One region of the Kluyvera ascorbata genome, then DNA from elsewhere that is predicted to be linked to it. Evidence: riboswitches for the same ligand, from Rfam matches in the RefSeq annotation. Region 1 holds a riboswitch; the other holds the start of a gene.
What was found. Region 1 has a riboswitch for cobalamin ahead of MY052_RS04700 (cobyrinic acid a,c-diamide synthase CobB). Riboswitches for the same ligand answer to the same signal wherever they lie in the genome.

Region 1 (3,695 bases):
CATCGACGGGTTCTGAGCAAAGTGGAGGTGCAGGTAGCTGGCAAAGGTATTCCCGCGCTGCCAGCCACCGGTCCACTGCTGGAGCACCGCGCCGTCGCGGGTTTTACGACACGCCATCACTGCGGGGAGCTGGGCGGTAAAATCGGAGTAGTGGAATTCGTGGCCGCGCAGCACTTCGCCGGGGGAAGCGAGCAACGTTGGCTGCTGCGCCTGCGCTTCGCAGTAGCCAAAGCGGGTCAGTCGGGAGCCCATTTTGCTGTGGCCGGGCAGAATATCGGCCATCGCGTAGGTATCACCGTTCTTATCTTCCAGCGTGGTGCCAAGGTACATCAGGCCGCCGCATTCGGCGTAAATCGCCACGCCGCGTTCGTGCGCCGCGCGTAGCTGCGTCAGCATTGACTGGTTATCTGCGAGAGCACGGGCGTGCAGTTCCGGGTAACCGCCGCCGAGCCAGATCATCTGGCAGTCGGGGAGCGCCTCGTCATGCAGCGGGCTAAAGCGCACAATCTTCACGCCAGCGCGCACCAGCAGTGCCAGATTGTCCGGGTAGTAGAAGTTGAAGGCTTCATCATCGGCGAGCGCCAGGGTCAACCCGTCTCCGCAAAGCGGTTCCTGCGGCCACTGACCGGCGGGCAGCGCATGAAGTTCAGTGAGTTCCAGTAACCTGCCGATATCCAGCGTGCGCGAAAGCGTTGCCGCAAAATCCTGCCACGGTTGCTTATCAATCGCGGATTCACTGGCGGTCACCAGCCCCAGATGGCGTTCGGGCAGCGCCACGCCTTCCGCGCGCGGCACGTAGCCCAGCACAGGCAGCGCGCAGTAGCATTCAATGGCGCTTTTCAGTAGCTGGAAATGGCTCTCGCTGTTGACGCGGTTAACGATAACGCCCGCGATATTGAGGCTCGGGTCGAAGTGCTGAAAGCCCATTACCGTGGCGGCAATGGAGGTGGATACCGCTTTACCGTCTACCAGCAAAATCACCGGGCAGCCTAGCTGTTTGGCCATCGCGGCGCTGCTGCAATAGTTAGGGTCGGTGCCGTAGCCGTCATAGAGGCCCATCACGCCTTCAATGACGGCGATATCGGCCTGCTGCATATGTTCGCTGAACAGCGCATTGAGGATGGCGGTGGGTAGCATGAATGCATCGAGGTTGCGGGAGGCAACGCCGCACAGCGCGGTATGCCAGCCGGTATCGAGGTAGTCCGGCCCCACTTTATAGGGCTGCACCCGCAGGCCGCGCTGCTGAAGCAGCGTCAGCAGGCCGAGCGTTACCGTGGTTTTACCACAGCCGCTACCGGTGCCGGCGAGAACGAATGCATGCTGTCTGGCTGCCATACCCTGACCCTATTCAGGGTGGAACTTGGGTATAGCCGTGCGTACGCCCAGTCCGGAGACTGTGCGACTCAAAGCAACCCGCTTCCCACCGAAGCTGTTGAAATAAATCAACAGGCAGGTCTTCTGGCTCAGCGTCATCCTCACCCGGCCTTCCCGATCGGTCGATCAGTGGTCAATACGGGGTCGTCAGCATTACAGCAGCGGGGGCTGCGGAGGATTTACACCTCCTTCCCTGGCATATTATCGATGCCAAACCTGTTGATTGCAGATTTATGCCGACACGATGGCCCACATAAAATAAAAGCAGGTTACTCTAGCGCCCCGGTAAAATGATTTCGTTGCGCTGTGACAATACCGGTATATTTATTTACGGTAGTGATATTTTGAAACACAAGGCAAGGGAAATCATGAGCGTTGCGCGCTGTCCAGGCTCCTGCGGAGAGCTGATTCAGGGCTGGATTCTAGGCAGTGAAAAGCTGGTCTCCTGCCCAATAGACTGGTACAGCACGGTGGAAGTCCGTCGGGGAACGCCGCGCCTTGATGAGCGCCCGCTTACGCGCCGCATGGTGGATACGCTGCTGGCTCACTGGGATTATCCCCTCGCGATGAGCAAGACGCTGCGCATTGAAGTGGACTCGACGCTGCCGATCGCCAAAGGGATGGCAAGCAGCACCGCCGACCTTGCCGCCACGGCGCTCGCCACCGCAATGCATTTGGGGCATTCACTGAGTGAATCTGAACTCGCCGCGCTTTGTGTCTCCCTTGAGCCAACGGACAGCACCCTGTTCCGCTCGCTAACGCTGTTCGACCACCTTCATGCCCGCACGCAGATTGCCTGTGCGCCCGCACCTGAGTTTGATCTGCTGGTGCTGGAAAGCCCGCGCGTTCTGCGAACCGCCGACTACCATCGCCAGCCCCGCGAAGCCGCGCTCAGGACTCACGCCAGCACGCTGGCGCAAGCATGGGAAAACCTACAGACGGCCTGCGAAAGCAACAGCGCTAGCCTGCTGGGAGAAGCCGCGACGCTCAGCGCCGTCGCCAGCCAGACGCTGCTGCCAAAGCCGGGCTTTGACACGCTGCTGACGCTGGTTGAAAGCTGTGGGTTATACGGTCTGAACGTCGCGCACAGCGGCAGCGTGGTCGGGCTGATGCTCGACCGGCGTCGTCATGATGTGGAGTATGTGAAATGGTCGCTGGCGCAATGCGGGCTCTCCGAACGCTGGCCGCAGCAGCACCTGCTAAAAGCGGTGACCGGCGGGGTTCAGCCCAGCACCTGATGCAGCGCGTCCAGCAACTGCTGATTTTCCGCCGCGCCGCGAATCGCCACGCGGAAATAGCGCTCGTCCAGCCCCGGATAATTGGCACAGCTGCGGATTAAAATCCGCCGTTGCAGCAGCGCATATTGCAACTCAATCTCCACGCGTTCACAGCGCAGAAACAGATAGTTAGCCCTGCCCGGATAGACCTTCAACCCCGGCATATTCTCCAGCGCGCGATAAAACCGTGTCACTTCCTCATCAAGCCATCGCCATGTGCGCTGCTGATACTCATGGTCGTTCAGCACGATTTCCCCGGCCAGCGCTGCAAAAGCGTTGATAGACCACGGCATCTGATGCCTTCTCAGCCGCGCCACCGCCTGCGCGTCGCCGTTGAGCAAATACCCCAGACGCAAACCGGGAATAGCGTAAAACTTGGTCAGCGAGCGCAGCACCCAGATATGTGGGTTTTGCGCGAGCAGCGGAATAAACCCCTGTTCACCAGGAATAAAATCGAGGAAGGCTTCGTCGAGGATAAGCTGAATATTCAGCGTGTTGCAGCGTTCGGCCACCGCCAGCAGCAGCGCACGTTCCGGCAGCAGCCCGGTCGGGTTGTTTGGCGTGCAGAGAAACAGGCAGTCCAGCTCAGGGGTTAGCGCATCAAGCAGGCGGGAGGTGAGCTGCCAGCCGTCCGCTTCGCGAAGTGCAAAGGTTGCAATCTCGCAATCGATGGTTTCCAGCGCCCGGCGATATTCGGCAAAGCCCGGAGCCACCACCATCGCCCGCTTAGGCTTCAGGCCGTGGACGAGAGTGAAAATCGACTCAGTTTCACCGTTACCCGCCAGGCACCACGCCGCAGGCACGCCGTGATGCGCCGCCAGCGCCTGATGCAGCTGCTGGTAGTCAACGTCAGGGTAGCGCTCCGCGCAGGAGAGCTGGGCAACAATAGCCTGCTTCAGGGTATCGGGCATGCCCAACGGATTGATGTTCGCACTGAAGTCCAGCAGTTGGTCGGCGGTCAGGCCCATCAGCGCCGCCGCTTCGCGCGTGTTGCCGCCGTGGGCGCTTTTCAGCCGTGACATCGCCGATTACCCGCGCCGCGCC
Region 2 (3,695 bases), 1.1 Mb from region 1:
AAGCCAGATTCGCCTCGCTGGATTTCGCATCCGGTGCTTCATGTTCTAACAACCAAGCCGTTCGACGTGCAATGGCTGCGCCGGAATCCACCAGGCGGGTACCTTCGGGAAGCACCTGCAGCAACTCATCCTGTAATAGAGGGAAATGGGTGCAGCCGAGCACGACGGTATCCGGTGGTTCCTGCATGCGCAGCCACGGACGCAGAATACGGCGCAGCTCTTCCAAAGGAACCGGCTCCCCGTGCAGCTTCGCTTCCGCCAGCTCCACCAGCTCGGCAGACCCCAGCATCTCGATACGGCATTCATTAGCAAAGCGTGAAATCAGCTCGTGGGTATAAGGACGTTTTACCGTGCCCCGCGTCGCCAGCAATCCTACGATACGATTAGCCGACAGACGTGCCGCCGGTTTAATGGCAGGCACGACGCCCACAACCGGGAAGGCAAACTTGTCGCGTAGCGCTGGTAAAGAGACCGTGCTGGCCGTGTTACAGGCGATCACCGCCAAAGCCAGCGGGTAGCGGGCCTGTACCGCGGTGACGATTTCAATAACGCGCTCAACGATAAACTCCTCGCTCTTCTCCCCATAAGGGAAAGCGACGTTATCGAATGCGTAGATGTAATGGAGATCCGGCAAGAGATGCCGGATCTCATCGTAGACCGACAACCCACCGACACCGGAGTCAAACACCAGTACGGTAGGACGTGGTTCAGAAGGTGTAGCTGCCAGACAAGGTGTATTCCCGTCCTGCAGTTTGGTAGCCATATGCTGTCTCGTAGTCTTTATCGAACAGGTTGGCTATTTTACCACGAACGGTCAGGTGTGAGGTGACAGGATATGACAATCCGATATCCCACAGGCTCACGCCACCCATTTTAACCCGACTAGAGGTGCTTGTTGTCTCGTCGTAGTTGTTGTCATAACGCTGCCCCAAATATTGGTAAGCGATATTCCAGCCGAGATCGTAAACCTGCCCGGTGACTTCATACTTCACCTGCTGTTTCGCGCGACGAGCAAGTACCTGATTGGTTTCGTCATCACGCGGATCAACATACTGCAGCGTAAGGTGATGTTCGACCGGGCCAGTTGTGATGTTCCCCGTCCACTCCACGCCTTTAATGGTGGCCGACTTCACGTTGATGTACTGGCTGTATTGGCTCGAGCTTTTATAATCAATCAGATTTTGAATTTCATAGTGGTATGTAGAGAGCCTCCAATCCAGCGGCCCCGTAATACCGTCAATTCCTGCTTCCCACTGTTTAGATTCTTCAGGCTTCAGATTCGGATTGGCAATGATGCCTCGGTTACTTCCATATGCATAACGCGTTGCACCATACTGCTGCCCCAAAGAAGGTGCCAGGAAGCCGGTACCATAAGAAAGCGTTGCGCGATAACCATCAACAAATTCCCAACCCGCTGCGGTTTGCCACGTTCCGTGCCAACCAAACTGCTCATCGTGGTCCTCACGGCCCGATGCCTCCAACGTAACGGAATCAATCTGCTGCTGCCCGGTCAGGTAAAGACCCGTCGTATCACGTTTATAGGCATCGGTTTTTGTCGTGCTGCCGGAAACCAGTTTTTCCTGCTTCCAGTCAACGCCACCGCTAATCGCCCCGTGCCCAACCTCAAGGTTGTTCCCCCACTGGATATAGCGCTGTTCCATATCATCCAGCGTGGCTTGGCCCGCATAGCGGCCGAGGTTATTCGTGTAGTTATAGTCTTTAAGATGCTGATAGTTAGCGATCAGTTGGGAGGAGTAGATGCCGGAGTTATAGCGCAGCCCCGTATCCCAGGATTGATTGTAGTTCTGAGCTTCGTCATTACCTTCGGGAGAACCATACATCGTATTCTGATCGTAATCGCTGTTAGCCGTGTACCCATAACCACGGAAGAAGCCCGAGAAGTTTTCATCAAACTTATGCTGCACGGCTCCCCAGAACAGTTTATTGCGATAGCCATCTCGGTCACTGTCGCCGCTGTAAGCCGAATCAGGGACAATATTAAACCCCTTGGTCGTCTGATAAGCGCCCGCCGCCGTTATCATCGTGTCGCCAAAGCGCTTATTCACCGCGCCGTCATAGGTCTGGTAACCATTTGAACCCACCCCGGCATTGATTTGTGCGCGTTCATCGTCACTCATGGTAATGATGTTAACTACACCGCCGATAGCACCCGATCCATAAACCGCAGAACGCGGGCCACGGATATACTCAATACGCTGCACCAGTGAGACCGGAATCTGTCCAATATCGACGCCGTTGGAAACACCTGGCCGCGCCATTGGGATCCCATCAATCAGCACCAGCACATGACGCGCTTCGGTGCCACGCACATATAGAGAAGAGCTATTTCCCATCCCGCCTGTCTGCGAAATATCGACTCCCGGCAGGCGACGCATCACATCATTCAGATCTTTGGACTGCCAGCGCTGAATATCATCACGAGTAACCACATCAGTAGGGGCCAGCACCGTATTTACCGGCTGTTGAAAACGGGTTCCCGTCACCACCATCGAGTCAGAATTGCTGTCTTGCGCCCAGCCGGAAAATGCCGTGACGGATAATGCCGTCATCAGCGAAGCTTTTTTAATCATTTTTAAAAGCATCCAAATAGAAAAGGGATGCCGCAGGTTTTATCAGTTGCTCGCGACGATAAAACCCCATGCGACGTTATCCGGCAGGTCTTCGGGCTTGGAGGCTATATAAAGAGGCGATGACTTCCCACGGCACGCCGCAGTGTCTGCATTAAATGCGCTCATCTCTTACCTTCCTAACCGCTGCGCGTCAGCCCCAGATTTACACTGGGTTCCCTTTTAACTCACAGGACCGGTACGGGGATGCTACATTTAGTTACATATAGATGTCCAGACTGCTATTTATGATTTTCACCTTCATCGGCGCTGGACATCCCCTGAACAAGCCCTACAATCCCCGCGTACTTTTATTATTCAGGATGCATCATGACCCCCGAACATCTCCCAACCGAACAGTACGACGCTCAGCTCGCCGAGAAAGTCACTCGCCTGCAAACGATGATGACGCCGTTTAGCGCTCCCGCGCCGGAGGTGTTTCGCTCGCCGGTCAGCCACTACCGTATGCGTGCGGAATTCCGCATCTGGCACGACGGCGATGACCTGTACCACATCATGTTCGACCAGCAGACCAAGAACCGCATCCGCGTAGACGCTTTCCCTGCGGCAAGCCAGCTCATCAACACCCTGATGACCGCCGTGCTCGACGGCGTTCGCGATAACCGCGCGCTGCGCCACAAGCTATTCCAGATTGACTACCTCACCACCCTGAGCAATCAGGCGGTGGTCTCGCTGCTGTACCATAAAAAGCTCGACGACGAGTGGCGCGAACAGGCCGAAGCGCTGCGTGACGCGCTGCGCACACAGGGGCTGAACGTGCACCTGATTGGCCGCGCAACCAAAACTAAAATCGCGCTGGATCAAGACTATATCGATGAGCGCCTGCCGGTTGCGGGCAAAGAGATGATCTATCGTCAGGTAGAGAACAGCTTCACCCAGCCGAACGCCGCGATGAACATTCAGATGCTGGAGTGGGCGCTGGATGCTACGCAGAATTCCAACGGCGACTTGCTGGAGCTGTACTGTGGCAACGGTAATTTTTCGCTGGCGCTGGCGCGCAACTTTAACCGCGTACTGGCGACCGAAATTGCCAAACCGTCCGTGGCG

Region 2: linked by a shared signal. The riboswitch ahead of btuB (TonB-dependent vitamin B12 receptor BtuB) and the one ahead of MY052_RS04700 (cobyrinic acid a,c-diamide synthase CobB) in region 1 are both predicted to bind cobalamin.

The regions. Positions count from the first base shown of each region.
Region 1 is NZ_CP096201.1:979,202-982,896, reverse strand. It holds gene MY052_RS04700 (cobyrinic acid a,c-diamide synthase CobB) at 1-1,335, opposite strand, end outside; cobalamin riboswitch at 1,432-1,609, opposite strand; gene MY052_RS04695 (GHMP family kinase ATP-binding protein) at 1,743-2,612, shown strand; gene cobD (threonine-phosphate decarboxylase CobD) at 2,597-3,673, opposite strand; gene amiC (N-acetylmuramoyl-L-alanine amidase AmiC) at 3,680-3,695, opposite strand, start outside.
Region 2 is NZ_CP096201.1:4,899,385-4,903,079, forward strand. It holds gene murI (glutamate racemase) at 1-763, opposite strand, end outside; gene btuB (TonB-dependent vitamin B12 receptor BtuB) at 708-2,591, opposite strand; cobalamin riboswitch at 2,657-2,843, opposite strand; gene trmA (tRNA (uridine(54)-C5)-methyltransferase TrmA) at 2,958-3,695, shown strand, end outside.